One region of the Parazoarcus sp. PS-13 R2A genome, then DNA from elsewhere that is predicted to be linked to it. Evidence: riboswitches for the same ligand, from Rfam matches in the RefSeq annotation. Region 1 holds a riboswitch; the other holds the start of a gene.
The links. A riboswitch is a leader RNA that binds a small molecule or an ion and turns the genes downstream of it on or off. The one in region 1 is predicted to bind glycine.
Positions count from the first base shown of each region.

Region 2: it holds a riboswitch for glycine, as region 1 does, so the genes downstream of both, gcvT (glycine cleavage system aminomethyltransferase GcvT) here and AC22G6_RS18665 (trimeric intracellular cation channel family protein) in region 1, are expected to answer to the same signal.

Region 1 is NZ_JBYEXN010000024.1:60,385-69,699, forward strand. It holds gene AC22G6_RS18630 (MFS transporter) at 1-378, opposite strand, end outside; gene AC22G6_RS18635 (hypothetical protein) at 835-1,119, shown strand; gene AC22G6_RS18640 (hypothetical protein) at 1,377-1,841, shown strand; gene AC22G6_RS18645 (FlgO family outer membrane protein) at 1,955-2,521, opposite strand; gene AC22G6_RS18650 (hypothetical protein) at 2,521-3,216, opposite strand; gene AC22G6_RS18655 (DUF2182 domain-containing protein) at 3,632-4,423, opposite strand; gene AC22G6_RS18660 (DUF1326 domain-containing protein) at 4,411-5,025, opposite strand; gene AC22G6_RS18665 (trimeric intracellular cation channel family protein) at 5,290-5,958, opposite strand; glycine riboswitch at 6,120-6,214, opposite strand; gene AC22G6_RS18670 (hypothetical protein) at 6,434-7,468, shown strand; gene AC22G6_RS18675 (CYTH domain-containing protein) at 7,602-8,150, shown strand; gene AC22G6_RS18680 (DUF5602 domain-containing protein) at 8,245-9,066, opposite strand; gene AC22G6_RS18685 (TetR/AcrR family transcriptional regulator) at 9,271-9,315, shown strand, end outside.
Region 2 is NZ_JBYEXN010000007.1:134,224-143,538, forward strand. It holds gene fabI (enoyl-ACP reductase FabI) at 1-202, shown strand, start outside; gene AC22G6_RS08915 (SurA N-terminal domain-containing protein) at 546-2,438, opposite strand; glycine riboswitch at 2,620-2,709, shown strand; gene gcvT (glycine cleavage system aminomethyltransferase GcvT) at 2,875-3,966, shown strand; gene gcvH (glycine cleavage system protein GcvH) at 4,076-4,459, shown strand; gene gcvP (aminomethyl-transferring glycine dehydrogenase) at 4,527-7,421, shown strand; gene AC22G6_RS08935 (glycoside hydrolase family 17 protein) at 7,552-9,162, shown strand; gene AC22G6_RS08940 (hypothetical protein) at 9,064-9,315, opposite strand, start outside.

The DNA.
Region 1 (9,315 bases):
CGCCGACATGGCCACGATCAGATTCGGGCCGATTGCGTCCATCGCGGTAAGCACCGAGAGCGCAGCCGCCTGCAGGCCGAGCAGCCCTTGCACCAGGATGAGCAGACGCCGTTTGTCGCGACGGTCGATCCACGCACCCGCGAGCGGCCCCACAAGCAGCATCGGCAGCAACGCCGCGAAGGTCGTCACCCCGAGCAGGGCAACGGACCCCGTCAGGCGGTAGATCAGCCACGATAGCGCCACCTGCTGAACCCACGAGCCCAGCACCGACACCGCCTGACCGAAGAAGTAGTAGCGGTAGTTGCGGTGACCCAGTGCCCGCATCGAAGAGGGCCAGGTCCAGCCCCCCTGCGGAGACGGCGCCGAGCTCGTGCTCAAGCCTGACTAACCGTGGCGAAACGCGTGATTGCCGTTCCTCCGGCTACACCACCTCTCCGGCAGGTCCATTGGCAATCGCCAGCGAAAAAGCACACGAACAGTTCCGGCCTTATCAGTACGGGCAAGGCGCCTCCTTGGGCGAAACCTGCAAAAAGCACACAGGCCAGTCCGCTGGACTGGCCTGTGTGCATGTTCTGTTGCTGACCACGAAAACACGTTGCGCCCACGGGAACCCGCAAGCATCAGCAAGGGGGTGAAATTTTAACCACCGTTCCCCCCGCAATCAAGGCTGATGCTGCATTGCACACAGGATGAACCGTCAGCCGGCACTGCAGCTCCGGGATTGGCTGCCGCCCCGGCGGCCCTCCGATAGTCCGGCGCAAGCTCACCGGAAAGCGCATCATGGCTTGGTGATAGCCGGGGCCTGAACACCGTTGCGCCGGAAAGCGAGGAGCCATGACGAACAGAATTTCGATCCCAGCATCCGAAGTCCAGCCCGAGGACCACATCTACGACGGTCCGGGTACCAACCCCCACCCCACATTTGCATGGGAAACCATCACCCGCGTCAATCAGGTCGATGGACTGATCGTGCTGACCATCGGCCGCTTCGACCCGCCCAACAACGAGTTCTGGTTCGAGCCCGACGAAACCGTCACCGTCATCCGCTACCCCAAGGCGGCGCCCGAACAGCCCGCAGCAAAGCCCGACCACAAGCACGGCCACGGCCACAAGCATTGAGCCCGGCCTATTGCACCCGACACCAGCACAGCCGCGTCCAGCCGCTCGCCGACCGGGCGGGCGAATACCCTGGTCGCGGTATGGAACTCACCCACAACATTCCCTATCGTGAAAGTGTCGGACGTTGCATTCCGCGGCGGTCGGCCGTGCGGGGGAGGATGAACGCATTCATCGGATCAAGATTTCAACACGCATAACGATGCCTCTCCGCGCAATCAGGATCACTTCGAGATTCTGGACAACGAGGAGGATGAACGGTGACTCAATTCAATACGGCAAAGCGCATTGCGAAGTCATGCGGAGTCGGGCTGATTGCCTTGGTTACGCTCGGTGCAGGCAACGTCATGGCGGAAGAAGAAACGATTGGTTCTGACGAATACCGCATGTCCTGTCTTTCGTGCCACGGCGTAGGCGGCCGGGGGGACGGCCCACTGGCGAAGTTTCTGACGCCGAAACCGACGGACCTCACGGCAATTTCGAGGAACAGCACTGCACTCTACCCAAGTCGCAAAGCCGGCGAGTTTCCTTTCCTGAGGGTCTTCCAGGTCATCGACGGCAGAGCGGCCATCGAAGTGCACGGTGATAGAGCCATGCCTGTGTGGGGCAATCGCTACCTGATGGACCAACCGGGCACGCCCCGTGGCTATGCTGGCGAGTACGAAAAAGTCGTACGCGGCAGAATCCTCGAACTCGTCTACTACATCCAGTCCATCCAGCAGTGACTTGAGGCAGGAATTCCTTGCTGGAGCGCTCCTGAAACGAAGAATCCGCAACAAACCTGGGCGCCGCAAACGCGACCAGGCTTGTTGCGGATCTGCATTCTGCCGCAACTAACTCAGCGCGCGGCGCGCAGCATCGCCTTCGTATTGGCGTCGACCGGGAGTGCATAGTCGTGCACCGCGAGCGCGACGTTCGTACCGGGGTCAATCACCTTCAGATTGACGAAAATGAAATCGCTGCTCTCGCCATACGTACCGACGATCACGGCTTGGGCATCATGTGACTTTGCGATATCGCGGATCTCACGCGTCAGCATCATCTCGCCCTGGTCCCGCACCATGTAGACATTGTTGCGGAACTTCATCTCCACCATCTTGTGCCCGCCTTGCGAGAAGCGCGCCGAGACGTGCTCCGACACAAGGCGACCAAGCGTCGACGAACGCTCAAGCGCATCGATACTGACCACCGTCGCGATGATCATTGGCTGATCGGGCGAAAGCTTGCCCTGCAATTGCCCCAGAAGCGCTTCTGCCGCGCGGTAGTTGGCCGGAACGAACGGATTGTTTGCAGCCTCCTCGTAGGTCGCGGCCTTTCGTGCAACCGACGTTTCCGTTGCACAGCCGGCAATTGTCAGGCTCAACGCCGCAGCACATGCAGCCTTGAGGAATGTGCGTGGCGCCATCATTCAGCCCCCTTCACTTCAAAGGTCTTCATCCGGGCTGCACTATCACTGCCAGCGCCGTACAGCGAACTGTGCGCGCCGTGATCATCCTCGGCGATGTAATAGACGCTGGTCGTGCGTGCAAGGTACTGATTCGCGTTGGAAACGCTCGCGCTGACAATGATCTCGGTCCGCGGCGCTGCGCCGGACGACACCTCTGACCTGAACCAGGTCATTGCATCGATGGCTGCAAAACCGAGCATCGCACCAGCGCCCGGCGAGGTATTGATCACGACATCATGAATAGCCCAGAGACCGGCACCAAGCGTCGTCGCGGTACCGGCATACTGGTGACGGGGCCGCTCTGCCGAGAACTTCACGGCCTGCGTATCCACCTCGACCAGCAGAGCACCGTCCGGGTACTTCATCACTGCATAACCGGCATTGGTCAGCGAAGTCGTCAGTTGGCCAGAAAACGCCTGTTCGAACGGTGTGCTCTTTGCGGGCACCTTCACATAGACCTTTGCCTTCTCAGGAAGACGGGCGGTCAGCTGGTTCGCGACGTCCTGCGCGATCGTCGTCCAATGCCCAGCAGTTCTAAGCTGGAGTTGCTTGGTCGTCGGAAAGTTACTCGATATCGGAGCTTCGGAATACGGTGTGGCGCACCCTGTCATCAGCGCGGCCACGGCAAAAAGGCCGACCAACTGCTTATTCATCTTCTCGTTTCTCCTGAACATGGGATAGCGCAGGCGCCCTGACTGGCACGGTAAGTAACCATTCACATCGCTTGCATGTGCTGTGATCTTGCCAAGCAATGCCAAACTCAACCAATTTGGCTATGTCATAGCGATTTGGAACCTACCAGAAACGTATCATTGGTTCAAACAATATTATGCAAATAACACATTGACTCTCCATCGGCATATTGATAAGCACTTTATGACGGTCGCACTTGAAAACACGATCACAAGCCGGAAAAAAGCGCCCACTCACTGACTCATCCGGACTGAAATAGGCATTCCATTTGCACATGAACGCCCCCGTCGGGCGCCTGGAGACACCTCGACGGTTCCGGGCGCGATAGGAATGCCGCCGCAGCGACACATCACTGCACTGTGGAAAGCTTGCGAACTAGATCCTCGTTAGCAGGAACAATCCTGCCAGGATCAGTGCGGCACTCGAGGCGCGCGTAAGCATGCGCGCGCCGGGGAACACCTTCTCGACGAAGACGAAGGCGGCGATCAGGGCGACCCAGATCAGATTCATGACCCCGGCCACGAAGAGCAACAGCATCAGCGCCCAGCAACAGCCGACACACCAGGCGCCGTGTTCGAGCCCCATTCTGAAAGCACCGCCTGCCCCGTCACGCCAGCGCGTCATGAAAAACTGGAGCGGGTTGCGGCACTTGCCGAGGCAGGCCTCCTTGAACGGTGTCAGTTGATAGATCCCTGCTGCGATCAAGGCCGCTGCGCCAAGCCCTGCGCTCGCAGTTGCCATCTCGGGCGTGAGCAGCGCAGCGTATTCGAGCCCCGTCTGCAGCAGCGTGGCCACGATGCTGAACAACGTCCACATCAGCAGATAGCCTGCAGCGAAGACCCACACCCCCGGCAGGACCTTGCCCACCGCACCGTTCTTTCGGACCAGGGTGCCGTACATGAGGATGGTGGGGGCTGCGCTGGGAAGCATCATGCCGGCCATCATCACCGTCCACATTACAAAGGTGAGCAGCAGCGCAGTGGCGTCCGTGGCGCGCGGCATGCTCTCCATCGCCATGCCTGCGTGATCCATTCCCGCTGCGCTGTGCCAGAGGTAGAGCCACGACAGCAACACCACCGCACCCAGCCCAAGGATCGCCAGCCAGCGATCCTTGCGCAACACGACTTCGATGCCGTCACTGTGGCAGGCAGCGCTCAGGCTGTCCATGCGAAGGGCGCAAAGTGGGCGTTACGCGTGCCGGAGGTATCCGACCAGTTGATCCCGAACACGTTGAAGATGGAGCGTGTCGCCTTGGCCAGCGCCAGCCGGCTGTTGACCGGATGCACGGTGTTCTCAAGGAAGAGCGGCTCGTCCGGGCGCACGCCGCTGGCGACCCCTTCGCAAGCCTGGTCGACCAGCTCACCGGCCTTGACGGCAAAGTTCATGCCATCGACGTCGAAAGTAACCGGCCGTCGCTCAACCCCCGCCATGCTGCCGACCAGGGGTGCCAGGTTTGCCATCGGCCCACCGGCAGCACCGGTCGCGATGGCGCTGATCGCTTCGACCTGCGCGTCCGACGCACTCTCATCGACGATCAGGCCCACCACGATGTTGCCCTCTGCCATCGCGTGCGGCGAATGCAGCATCACGACGAAGGACAGCCCGTCGAGCTTGAGCCCGTCCTTCTGCCCTTTGGTGATGTGCATCGCAATAGCGGCCTTGCAGTCGCCTTCAGTGGGCTGCGCGGTCAGGTTCGACGCGGCGCAGGGGCACAGATAGGTACAGTTGCATGTCTCCATGTACTGCCCTTCGATCTGCCAGTTTGCCATGATGTCCTCCTTTGCAGGTTTGGGTTATCAAGCGGCAATTGACAGCCAGAAAGTCAGCCTGCAGGCTCGACCGGCCATACCAGATTCAGTGTGATCAGATGCGACAATGCCCTTCCGACCCGATACGTACGACAGGTCTGGCACCTGTCCGAGTTTCAGCAAATTTGCTGAAAGATCATCGAACACACACTACTGAGGCTAGTTTGCGAAAGGAGCAGGGTCAAGGCGGCCATGTCCCCGCAGGCATTCGGAAAAGTGCCCGCGCTAGTCCCAGCGCTGCTGGTAGGAGAAGGTGGGCAGGCGCCAGCTGAACTGGATCGCAAGCATGCGGAACATGAAGCCACCAACAAAGCAGATCGCGGTATTGAGGTCGGAATCGAGCCCGGCTGCGCGCAGCACGAGGAACAAGGCGCACACAGTGAGCGAAACGCTCGCGTAGAGTTCGCGCCGGAACACGACCGGCACCTGGTTGCACAGCACGTCGCGCAGAATGCCGCCGCAGATCCCCGTCAGCATGCCGGACATCACAACGACCACGATCGGGTAGTCGAGGTTGAGGGCGACGTTGCAACCAATCAGCGAGAAAGCAATCAGGCCCATTGCATCGAAGATCAGGAAAGCGCGCTTCATGCGGTGAATGTAGGGCGCGATCAAGGTCGTAAGCAGCCCCGCCGAGATCACCAGATAGACGTAAGCGGGGTGTTGCGTCCAGCCAATCGGGTAATTGCCCAGCACGACATCGCGGATGGTGCCGCCACCAAGCGCGGTCACGAAGGCAATCACGGCAACACCGAAGATGTCCATGTTGCGGCGGCCCGCAGCAAGGGCGCCAGACATGGCCTCGGCGGCGATGGCAATCAGATAGATGAAAAGCAGAAGATCAACCTTTTGCGCAGCCAGGGGCTGGAAAAGGCTTGCAAGGCTCGGGTACATCAGGGGGCGACTCCGTTGGAAGACGAATCACGCACGCGTGCGTGGTCCGTTGCGCCTCTCCCCCTGTCCTTTTACCTGAGAGTTTCAGCCCTTTTCAGGACCAGCCCCTTCGGTGAGACGAAAGCCACCGGGGTGACTCTCGACTGCTCTCCAGTCGGCGAATGATCTCTGCGGTTCCGTATGCCTGAGCGATTATGGGAGCTTGCGCCTTCGGCGGAGACTGCATGTTCGCAGCTCTCTCTCCCGCAGAAGGCTTGGATTATCGTGACACCTCACACTGCGTGTCAATCTCAGTCCGCATGCTCCGGCAGCGCCCCCAGGCAAACGGGCATACGCGCGTTCCTTGCGCAGCACCGAAAGTGACCGATGCGGGCGCGCTCGATGAATGGAATGCGTGCGACCCGACGGCTCGAAGAATCGGGCTCATGTATGACAAACTAGTGCGCAATGATGTTTTTGTCTTCCGGGAGTCAGCATGGAATTGAATCGGGGCCATCTCAAGGATGCGACCACGCAGGGCCTGATTACCGAGCAGCAGGCAGACCAACTCTGGACCTTCCTGCTCGCGCAGGGCAGCAATTCCCCGAGCTTTCGCGCCACCCACATCCTTTACTACCTTGGCGGGCTGATCGCGATCGGTGCGATGAGTCTGTTCATGAACATCGGCTGGGAGCGCTTCGGTGGATGGGGTCTGTTCTTCATTGCGCTGGCCTATGCCGGTGCAGGCCTGTGGCTCACCGAGTCCTTCCTCAAGCGCCACCGCCTGCCGATCCCAGCCGGCATCACGGCGACCTTTGCTGTCGCCCTGACACCGCTGGCGGTCTATGGACTGCAATCCGCCCTCGGCTTCTGGGCTGATGGCCGCGTCTTCCGCGAATACCATACGCACATCGACTGGCGCTGGATGCTCATGGAGTTCGCCACCCTGGCGACCGGAGTGATCATGCTATGGCGCTATCGCCTGCCCTTCCTGGTGATGCCGGTTGCCGTCACGCTCTGGTACATGAGCATGGATCTCGCCCCTTTCCTCGCGGCAGACGCCGACCACGGCTGGGCCTTGCGCAAGCTGGTTTCGCTCTGGTTTGGCCTGCTCATGGTCCTGCTCGCATTCTGGGTGGACGTACGAACCCGACACGTCAGGGACTACGCCTTCTGGCTTTACCTGTTTGGCGTCATCGCGTTCTGGGGCGGGCTGTCGTCGATGAACTCCGACAGCGAGCTCAGCAAGTTCATCTACCTGTGCATCAACCTGATCATGATCGCCGTCGGCGCCACCCTCTCGCGCAGAGTCTTTGCCGTGTTCGGCGGACTCGGCGCGGCGGGTTACCTCGCGCACCTGGCAAACGAAGTGTTCAAGGACAGCATGCTGTTTCCGGTCGTCCTCACCCTCATCGGTCTCGGCGTCGTCTATCTGGGTGTCGTCTGGCAGCGCCACGAAACCACGATCAGCCATCGCCTGCGTGCCCTGCTGCCCGCACCGGTTCGGGAACTGGTCGAACGGCGAACCTGACCAGAGCATGCTGCGTTTGCAGGCACACCTCCGGCGAAAAAGCCGGGGGCGCGCTTCTCTGATCAAGGTCAATTTTAGCGACCCGTCATCTGCTAGAATCCATTTACTCAAAAGCAAAAGCGGCAGCCCCCAAATGGCACTCGAGATTGAACGCAAGTTCCTCGTGCGCGACATCAGGTTCTTGCAGGATGCTCAGGGCGAAAACATCGTTCAGGGCTATGTCGCCAAAGAGCAAGGAGCAATGAGTACGCGTGTCAGGATTCGCGCAGACCGTGCCTTTCTGACCATCAAGGGGCCACGCTCCGGGATCACGCGTGACGAGTTTGAATACCCCATTCCCATCGCCGATGCTGTCCGCATGCTGTCGGCCTACTGCAACGATCGCATCGTTCGCAAGACACGCTACCTGGTGCATTTCCACACGCAGACCTTCGAGGTAGACGTCTTCGAGGGCAAGCATGCCGGACTCGTCGTCGCAGAGATCGAACTGCCGCACGAGGGCGCGTCGATCGTGCTGCCCCACTGGATCGACAGGGAGGTCACCTCCGACCCGCGATTCGGCAATTTCCGGCTTGCACAGACTCAACAGATTCCGGAGAACGTCGATCTCCACTGGTGGCCAGGCCCCCGCCACAGCACAGGCGGCGCAGCCAACATGACCGGCCTGAAGCTCATCGCCTGAAAAGCCTCGCCAGCGACGCCCTTGGTGCGACTGCGCAGCAGATCGTGGTCTGAGCACGGGATCGCGCTGACGCTCGGCGCACCGTGCAGGCAATCTACCGCAGATCCTCCAGCGCGATCTCGTACACCTGGTGCGCTTCGTCAAACGCAACCCGATACGACGACGGATAGGCACCGGGCCAGGAATACCTCGCCGGCCGTGACACCGGCAGCGAAACCGACGGTTTCGATTTCAGATACGCCAGCGAGACCATCGGCTCGATGAAGGTCAGCCGCTTGTTGTAATAGCCGTAGATGAACGCCGCGTTGAATGGCTGCTGCTGAAACTCCCCGCTTGCCGGGTTGACCGCATGCACCCCCATCTTCGACTTCGCAGTACCAGGCGGCAGAATGTAACCGGCCGCCATCAACTCAGCGGGCGGTTGCTGATCCGGGGCTCCCGATTCATCCGGGTTGGCAAACACGATCCTTTCCACCTCCCCGCGATCGACCACGTAGAAATGGAAGTCAAAGTGCGGCACGTCGTAGACCTTAGACGGCGCATGACCGGTCGGCTCCCAATTCACCACCACGTGATCGACAACGGTCTTCGGCCCGCTCGCCGGCATTGGCAACAGGTAGGGAACGTCAGAACGCTCGCCTGGCACCCTCGTCGGCAAACCGTCTAGCGCTGCTGCCGTCATCACCACGCCGATCGAGGTCACCGCGCCGTTCGCGCCGGTCCGGACCATGGCGTATGCCTCGCCCTTGCCAATCGCCACCGCCGATCCGGCATGGGTGCCCACCTGCCCGAATGCCGGTCTCAGGCCCAATGCCGACACGAGGGCGATCGCAATGATCAGCCCCGGAAATCGTTTGCTTGTCCGCTTCATGATGCCCTCCCGATTGAGGTCAACGAACAGATCAGGCGCGCGCACGATCGTCGCCCCCCTGCATCTCAATCTAGCTGATCGCAGGCGGAGTGCAATGAGCGCTGCGGATGGGGTCGGCTGCGCTGGCGCTCAAGGTCGCACAACGCCCCACCGCTGGCCCTTCCTCACAAAGGGTGAGCCGGGCGCTGGCCAGGGCCGCAGATCCCATCTGCGTTTGACATTCTGTACCGGCCGTTCCACTATGAAAACATGGCTCGCACAATCGAATTCAATCCGGCAACGGCGCGCAACAGT
Region 2 (9,315 bases), on a different contig from region 1:
CGCATCCGGCATCGGCAGCTTCGGCAAGCTGTTGTCGTTCAACGAACACAATGCTCCGCTGCGCCGCAATGTGACCATTGAGGAAGTGGGCAACGCCGCCGCCTTCCTGTGCTCCGATCTGGCAAGCGGCATGACCGGCGAGATCATGTATGTGGACGCCGGATTCAACACCACTGCCCTCGGCAACGCGGACCCGATGTAACACCGAAACAGGTCCGGTGCCAAAGCCCGGACATGTGCTCGCTGCAGTCGCAAGAAAGCCCGGTCGCAGATGCGCCGGGCTTTTTTATGCGCGCCGGGACGCCGCATCCCGTCATGCCGATACTCGGTATCGCCGATGGCGCACGCTCAGCGCCCGTCCTCGTTCATCCCGTCAGCTGACAGTGGACATCCGCCGCATCAAGCTCGCCTGGCTCCGAAACGAAAAGGGGCCAAGCGCCGCTAAGCGCTCAGCCCCCTGGCGGGACGCTTTTCTCGACGGGCAACAAACCGTGCCGCCGATACTCAAGACCCGTTACCCCTAAGTGCGGGTAGCGGCGCGCCCGTTAATTCGTCTGCACAGCGGGCAGATTGATTGAAACCTCGTAGCGCCGGCGAAGCTCGGCAACCAGACCAGCGAAGTCACGCTCGGCAAGTACGCGTGAATACTGACTCACGACGGCCGCAACCCGCGGATCGTCGGCTGCAAGCGTCGGGCGGTTGATCGACTCAATACGATAGATCGAGTAACCCTCACCAAACTGGGCGACACCCGCGTAGGCCGGCAGCTTCACGCTCGAGGCCGAGAACACCGCCTGCATTGCATTGCCCGGCAGCGCAGGTGCGCCGCGCTGCAGCTTGCGCGTGGCAAGCCACGCGCCGTCGACCGACTCGCCCTTCTGCAGCGCCGCCAGTGCGGCCGCACCGGCCTCGGCAGCCAGACGGCCCGCCTCTTCGGTGATCAGCTGCTTCTCGATCGCAGACTTCACCTCTGCCAGCGGCGGGCGCTGAGCGGCCTCGTAGTCCGTGACACGGGCGGAGATCAGGGTATTGCCACCCACTTCGATCGCCTGCGTATTGCGGCGATGCTTGACCGCGTCATCCGAAAACACGGCCTCGATCAGCTGTGCGTTGCGATGGGTGCCGAGGGCTTCGGCGTCACGGGGCACCCAGTCGCTCTTCTGAATCGGCAGTTTGAGCAGGTCGGCGACGGGCTTGAGGCTGTCAGCCTGCTCGTAGACGGTGTTGGAAAACTGCTCGGCCAGCTCCGCGAAGCGACGTCCTGCCGCCTGCTTGCTCAGCTCGGCACGCAGTTCTTCACGCACGGCCTCGAGCGGACGGGTGCTCTCAGCACGAATGTTGCTGACCTGGATGATGTGGAAGCCGAAGTCGGAGCGAACCACTTCACCGATCTCACCCTTGGCCTGGGAGAAGGCTGCATCCTCGAACGCCTGCACCATCATCCCGCGGCCGAAGTAACCCAGGTCGCCGCCACGCGATGACGAGCCCGGATCCTGCGAAAACTCCTCCGCCAGCGCTTCGAACTGGCTCGGGTCCTTCTTCAGGCGGGCCCGGATATCGTCAGCCTGAGCACGCGCCTTCTTGACCGTCTCTTCGTCCGCATCGGCCGCAACCTGGATCAGGATGTGACGTGCCTGACGCTCTTCAGGCTGACCGAAGCGACTGCGGTTCTCTTCATAAAAGGCCTTGATCTCTTCGTCGCTCACGCTGACCTGCTGCTGCAGTGCGGCTTCATCGAAAACCACGTACTCGACCTTCACCCGGGCCGGGCGCTCGAAACTCGCGCCGTTGGCATCGTAGTATTTCTGCACCGCTTCATCGGTCAGCTTCACTTCGCCCGCGAAGCGGCTGACCGGGAACTTCAGCTCGCTGACTTCGCGCTCTTCAAGCTGCGCCGAGAGAAAGCGCGAGGCCGACGCGACCGCGGCGAACGAGCCCTCACCCACCGGCAGAGCCAGTTGCTGAACCCGGACGTCCTGAGCGAGACGTGCTTCGAACATCGCAGGCGTCATCCCCTGGGCACGCAGCAGCGCCTCGTAACGCTCGAGCGAGAAGCGGCCGTCCTGCTGAAACGAAGGCACTTCGGAGATGGTCTGCTGCAACTGGGCGGGCGTCACTACCAAGCGGTTTTCTGCCGCATAAAGTGCAAGCACCCGGCGATTGACCAGGTTCTCGATCACCGCGCGACGCAGTGCCTCGGACTCAAGCAGAGTGCGATCCACCGGACCGTCGGAGGAATTGCGCAGGCGATCCTGCTGCTCGCGCAGCGCCTGGTCGAACTCCACCGCCATGATCGGCGTGCCACCGACGGTTGCAACCTCGCCCCCGCCCGGTCCGTCCGTAAAGTACGAATCCAGGCCGAAGAAGGCGAAGGGAACGATAAGAAGGGCCAGAATGACCTGTGCGACGCGTGGGTTGGTGCGGACAGCCTCGAACATCTCGATTTCCGTGAAAACTAAAAAATGGGGTGGCCAAAACCGGTGAGGCTTGCGCCAGAGGCGGGAGTGTAGCGCATCCTGACCGATGGCTGCCTGCATGACCGCGACCGGCAGCGCTCGCTCAAGGCCACGCACTCGCAAATTGCTGTTGCGACCCGGCCCCACGGGATGCTATCTTCCGCCACGTTGCGCGGGAGAGCACTCTCCCGTAGAGAGTCGCCGAAGGCGTAACCCCCCGGAATCGCTCAGGCAAAAGGACCGCGCACAGCATGGAAATTCTGGAGAGTGATGTGAGCGCGTGCGAGAGCCGGCTGCACATCCACCGAAGGGGCACCCGGCACACCGTGCTGGAATCTCTCAGGTACAAGGGACAGATGGGGCGAACAGGCATCATGCCGGCTTCGCCCCTTTTTTCGTTTACTTGCCCGGAGCCTCCATGAACGCACCCGTCAGACAGACCCCTCTTCACGCCACCCATGTCGCCGCAGGCGCTCGCATGGTCGACTTCGCCGGCTGGGCCATGCCGGTCAATTACGGCTCGCAGATCGAAGAGCACCATGCAGTGCGTCGCGACGCCGGCATGTTTGACGTTTCGCACATGCTGTCGCTCGATCTCGATGGCGCTGACGCCACGCCCTATCTGCGCGGCCTGCTCGCCAACGACGTCGCCAAGCTCAAGGAACCGGGCAAGGCGCTGTACTCGTGCATGCTCAATGAGAACGGTGGCGTGATCGACGACCTGATCGTCTACCGTCTGTCCGACACCAGCTACCGCATCGTGGTCAACGCCGGCACCGCCGACAAGGACGTGGCCTGGATGCGCAAGCAGATTGCAGGCACCGGCACCAACGTCAGCCTCAATGCCCGCCGCGATCTGGCCATGATCGCCGTGCAGGGTCCGAACGCACGTGAGAAGACCTGGCAGGCGCTGCCCGCACTGCGTGCCGCGAGCGAGCCGCTCAAGCCCTTCTCGGGCGCAGCCATCGGCGACATCTTTGTCGGCCGCACCGGCTACACCGGCGAAGACGGCTTCGAGATCGCACTGCCTGCCGACCAGGCCGTTGCAGCCTGGGTCGCCCTGACCGCTGCGGGTGTTGCGCCCTGCGGGCTCGGCGCACGCGACACGCTGCGCCTTGAGGCCGGCATGAACCTCTACGGCCAGGACATGGACGAAGAAGTGTCGCCCTTGAACGCAGGCCTGAGCTGGACCGTCGATTTCAAGGACGAGTCGCGCGATTTCGTCGGCAAGGCAGCACTCCTTGCCCAACCTGCCAGCCGTCGCGTGCTGGGCCTCATTCTCGAGGACAAGGGTGTGCTGCGCTCGCACATGAAAGTGGTCACGCAAGCCGGTGAAGGCGAAACCACCAGCGGCAGCTTCTCGCCGACGCTGGAAAAATCGATTGCGTTCGCCCGCCTGCCGCTCGAAGTCGAAGCCGGCGACGCCGTCGAAGTCGAGGTGCGGGGCAAGCTGCTCAAGGCCCGCGCCGTTCGCCTGCCCTTCGCACGCAACGGCAAGGCAGTCGCCTGATTTACGATTGCTGACCGGCCATGTGCCGGCCAGCCACTCTCACCATCATTCCGCAGTCCCTCGTTTCCGCCATTTCTTTTCGCATTGCGAACACATCCTGGAGATTTCCATGAGCAACGTCCCCGCTGATCTCAAGTACACCACCTCCCATGAATGGGTCCGCGTCGAAGCCGACGGCAGCCTGACCATCGGTGTCACCGACCACGCTCAGGAAGCGCTCGGCGACGTGGTCTTCCTCGAACTCCCCGAAGCCGGTCGCCAGCTTGCAGCCAAGGAAGCCTGCGCAGTGATCGAGTCGGTCAAGGCCGCCTCCGACATCTACGCACCGGTCGCCGGTGAGGTCATCGCTGCCAACCAGGACGTTGCCGATGCGCCCGAGAGCGTCAACGCCGACGCGTACAGCGCCTGGCTGTTCAAGCTCAAGCCCACCAATGCAGCCGATGTTGACGGCCTGCTCGATGCTGCCGGCTACACCGCCGAAACCGCTCAGTAAGACGCCTCGGCAGACACCGACAGGTGTCTGCCAGCCGCTCCGCACCACCTTGCCAGCCGTATCCGACATGACAGACACCCTCCTCTCCGCCCCGCTTGCGCAGCTTGAGCAGCGCGATGCCTTCATCCATCGTCACATCGGCCCCAATGCCGACGAGATCGCTCAGATGTGTGCAGCCATCGGCCTGCCCGACGTCGATGCCCTCATCGACCAGACGGTTCCGGCCGCCATCCGCCTCGAGGCGCCGCTGCCACTGGCCGAGCCCCAGCCCGAGCATGTTGCGCTGGCAGCCCTGCGCAAGCTCGCGGAGAAGAACGTCGTCAAGCGCTCCATGATCGGCGCCGGTTACTACGGCACCCACACGCCCGCGGTGATCCTGCGCAACGTGATGGAGAACCCGGGCTGGTACACCGCCTACACCCCGTACCAGGCCGAGATCGCGCAGGGCCGCCTCGAGGCGCTGCTGAACTATCAGCAGATGGTGATCGACCTCACCGGGCTGGAGCTGGCCAACGCCTCGCTGCTGGACGAAGCCACCGCCGCAGCCGAAGCCATGACCATGGCGCGCCGCGTATCGAAGTCGAAATCCAACGCATTCTATGTCGATGCGGCCACCTTCCCGCAGACCATCGACGTGGTGCGCACCCGTGCGCATTTCTTCGGCTACGAACTCGTGTTCGGCGATGCGGCCAGCGCCGGCGAGCACGATGTGTTCGGCGCGCTGCTGCAGTACCCGAATGCTCATGGCGCAGTTGCTGACCTCGCGGCCCCGATCGCTGCACTGAAGGCGAAAGGTGCCGTGGTCGCCGTGGCCTCGGACCTGATGGCGCTGGTGCTGCTCAAGAGCCCGGGCTCGCTCGGCGCCGACATCGCGCTCGGCTCGGCCCAGCGTTTCGGCGTGCCGATGGGCTTCGGCGGCCCGCACGCTGCCTTCTTTGCCACGCGTGAGGCGCATGTGCGCTCGATGCCGGGCCGCATCATCGGCGTGTCGAAGGACGCCCGTGGCAATACCGCGCTGCGCATGGCACTGCAGACCCGCGAGCAGCACATCCGTCGCGAGAAGGCCAACTCCAACATCTGCACCTCGCAGGTGCTGCTGGCCAACATGGCCGGCTTCTACGCGGTCTATCACGGCCAGCAAGGGTTGAAGACCATCGCTGCGCGCATTCACCGCCACGCTGCCATCCTCGCCGAAGGCCTGCGTGCTGCCGGCTTCAAGCTCGCAAGCGCAAGTTTCTTCGACACCATTGAAGTCGATACGGGTGTTCACACCGCGCAGATCCTGACCGCCGCAGACACCGCCGGTTACAACCTGCGTCATGCGTCGGCCACCTCGATCGGTGTATCGGTCGATGAAACCACGACCCGGGAAGACATTCAGACCGTGCTGGGCTGCTTCGGCGCCACCGCCAATGTCGACGCTCTCGACGTCAGCGTCGCACAGGCTGGCGGCGCCATCCCGGCCGGCCTGTTGCGCACGGACGCGGTGCTCTCGCACCCGGTGTTTAACACTCACCACACCGAACACGAGATGCTGCGCTACCTCAAGAAGCTGCAGAACCGCGACCTCGCGCTCGACCATTCGATGATCTCGCTCGGCTCCTGCACGATGAAGCTGAACGCCACCAGCGAGATGATTCCGGTGACCTGGCCGGAGTTTGCCAATCTGCACCCCTTCGCGCCGCGTGAACAGGCAACGGGCTACCTGCAGATGATCGAAGGGCTGGCCGACTACCTGCGCGCCGTGACCGGCTTTCCCGCAATCTGCATGCAGCCCAACTCGGGTGCGCAGGGCGAATACGCCGGTCTCGTCGCCATCGCCCGCTACCATGCCAGCCGTGGCGACACCCAGCGCAAGGTCTGTCTGATCCCGAAGTCCGCGCACGGCACCAACCCTGCCACCGCGCAGATGTGTGGCATGAAGGTCGTAGTGGTGGATTGCGACGAGCGCGGCAACGTCGACGTGACTGACCTCAAGGCCAAGGCCGCCCAGCACAGCAATGAACTGGCCGCGCTGATGATCACCTACCCGTCGACACACGGCGTATTCGAAGAGTCGATCCGCGAGATCTGCGCCGTCGTGCATGAAAATGGCGGCCAGGTGTACATGGACGGCGCCAACCTCAATGCGCAGGTCGGCCTCACCTCGCCCGCCTCCATCGGTGCCGACGTGTCGCACATGAACCTGCACAAGACCTTCTGCATTCCGCACGGCGGTGGGGGCCCGGGCATGGGTCCGATCGGCCTCGCCGCCCACCTCGCCCCCTTCATGGCCGACCACGTCGTCGCCCCCACGGGCGAAGCGGAGCGCGAGCACAAGGGCCAGGGCGCCGTCTCTGCTGCACCCTTCGGCTCGGCCAGCATCCTGCCGATCTCGTGGATGTACATCGCGATGATGGGCGGCAGCGGACTCAAGCGCGCGACCGAAGTGGCGATCCTCAATGCCAACTACCTCGCCAACCGGCTCGGCGCGCATTACCCGGTGCTCTACACCGGCAGCAAGGGTCGGGTCGCGCATGAGTGCATCCTCGACATCCGCCCGATCAAGGCCGCGACTGGCATCACCGAAGTCGATATCGCCAAGCGTCTGATGGACTACGGTTTCCATGCACCGACCATGTCCTTCCCGGTCGCGGGGACGATCATGGTCGAGCCGACCGAATCCGAGGATCTGGCCGAGATCGACCGCTTCATCGACGCCATGATCGCGATTCGCGAGGAAGTGCGTCAGATCGAGAGCGGCACCTGGGGGGCGGACAACAACCCGCTCAGGAACGCACCGCATACACAGGCGGACGTCATGGGCGACTGGGATCGTCCCTACACCCGCGAGCAGGCAGTCTTCCCGCTGGCCTGGGTGGCCGAGAACAAGTTCTGGCCGAGCGTCAATCGCATCGACGACGTGCATGGTGACCGGAACCTGTTCTGCGCCTGCGTGCCGATGAGCGACTACGCTGACTGATCGCGATCCGACCCTGCTTCCGGGTTAGAATTCACGCGCTTCGCAACGAAGCCACGCCCTTGGGCGTGGCTTTTTTGTGTCCCGCATGCAACCCGCTGCTCATCACCTTCTCACCGAAAGCCGGCTACCGATGACCTCACCCAGCCCGACCCGCCGATCGCTCTGGATCGCCCTGCTGATCACCCATCTCGCCGGACTTGCAGCACTACTCGCCTGGGTGACGTCGGAAACCCGCCCCGTGCCGATGCACGACCTCCAGCTTGCCGGTGGCGAGCGGCTGAAATGCGTGTCCTACGCCCCCTATCATCGCCCCGGCCAGACGCCGTTCGACCCGGAGGCGGTGATCTCGCGCGAGCAGATCGCGGACGACCTGGCTGCGCTGGCGAAGATCACCGAGTGCGTGCGCCTGTATTCGGTAGACCAGGGCCTCGATCAGGTGCCTTCGGTTGCGCGCGAGGTCGGCATCAAGGTGCTGGTCGGGGCCTGGATCGGCTACGACCGCAAGAAGAATCAGACCGAACTCGACCATGCAATCAAGGTGGCCAACGACAATGCCGATGTGGTCACGGCGCTGATCGTCGGCAACGAAGTCCTGCTGCGACGTGAGCGCACCGTAGACGAAATGCGCGAACACATCGCCTATGCGCAGTCCAGGACCGAAGTGCCCGTCACCTATGCCGACGTGTGGGAGTTCTGGATTCGTAACGACAGCCTTGCCGACGCGGTCGACTTCGTCACCGTCCACATCCTGCCCTTCTGGGAAGACGAGCCGGTCGATATCGAAAAGGCCATCCTGCACGTTGCCCAGATTCGCACGGAAGTCGGCGAACACTTCAAGGGCAAGGACATCCTGATCGGCGAAACCGGCTGGCCCAGCGCCGGTCGTCAGCGTGAGGAGTCGAAGCCGTCCCGCGTCAATCAGGCGCGCTACATTCGCGAATTCATCCACCAGGCACACGCCAGTGGCTGGAACTACAACCTGATCGAGGCCATCGACCAGCCCTGGAAACGTCGCCTCGAAGGCACGGTCGGCGGTTTCTGGGGCATGCTTGATGCAGAGACCCTGAACGCCAAGTTTCCGCTTTCAGGCCCGGTTGCCGAGCGCGACAACCTTGCCACGCCGATTGGCGGAGCCACAGTCGGTGCCGTGCTCGCCCTGCTCCTTGCCGTCGTGTCGCGCGCTGGCAAGCCCTCGCTGCTGCGCATCGCAGCGCTGACGCTGAGCGGCGCAACGACCGGTCTGCTTGCGGTGCTGCACTGGGAGCATGCACACCTCGCCTACCGCGACGCCACCGAATGGACCGTGCTCGGCGCCGTGGCCGTCGCTGCTGTTCTATCGACGCTCGCGCTGGCGTGCTGGCAAGGGACTGCCCTGCCACGCGCGGAAACGGCGTGGGCTGCGCTGCGTCGCGGCGACCTTTCTGCCGCCAACGCGCTCGGCGCGCTGCGTGGCGCACTGCTGTTCGCAGCCGCCATCGCCGCACTGCTGCTGTTCGCCGATTCGCGCTATCGCGACTTCCCCACCCTGCTCTATCTGGTGCCGGCAGGCGTGTACGGCGTGATCGCGTGGTGGAGTCCGGCTGCAGGACGCGCCGAACGCGTCTGCGCCGCGCTCATCGTCCTTGCCGTCGTCGGCCGCTGGCTACCTGAGCCCGCCAACCCGCAGGCCATCGCCTGGCTGCTCACCGGCCTCGTGTTCGCCCTGCCCGCGCTTGCGCGGACGCAGCAACACGAGCAGTGACAGCAGTCCGCCGACGGCAGCGTAATCGTAGCTGTACAGCAGCAGGCCGCCGATACCACTCAGCCAGCCGGCCCAGGCGAGCTTGCGGCAGGACAGCATGAACGCGATCCCTCCGCAAATCAGGCTGAACCAGCCCATGCGCTGCTGGTGAAA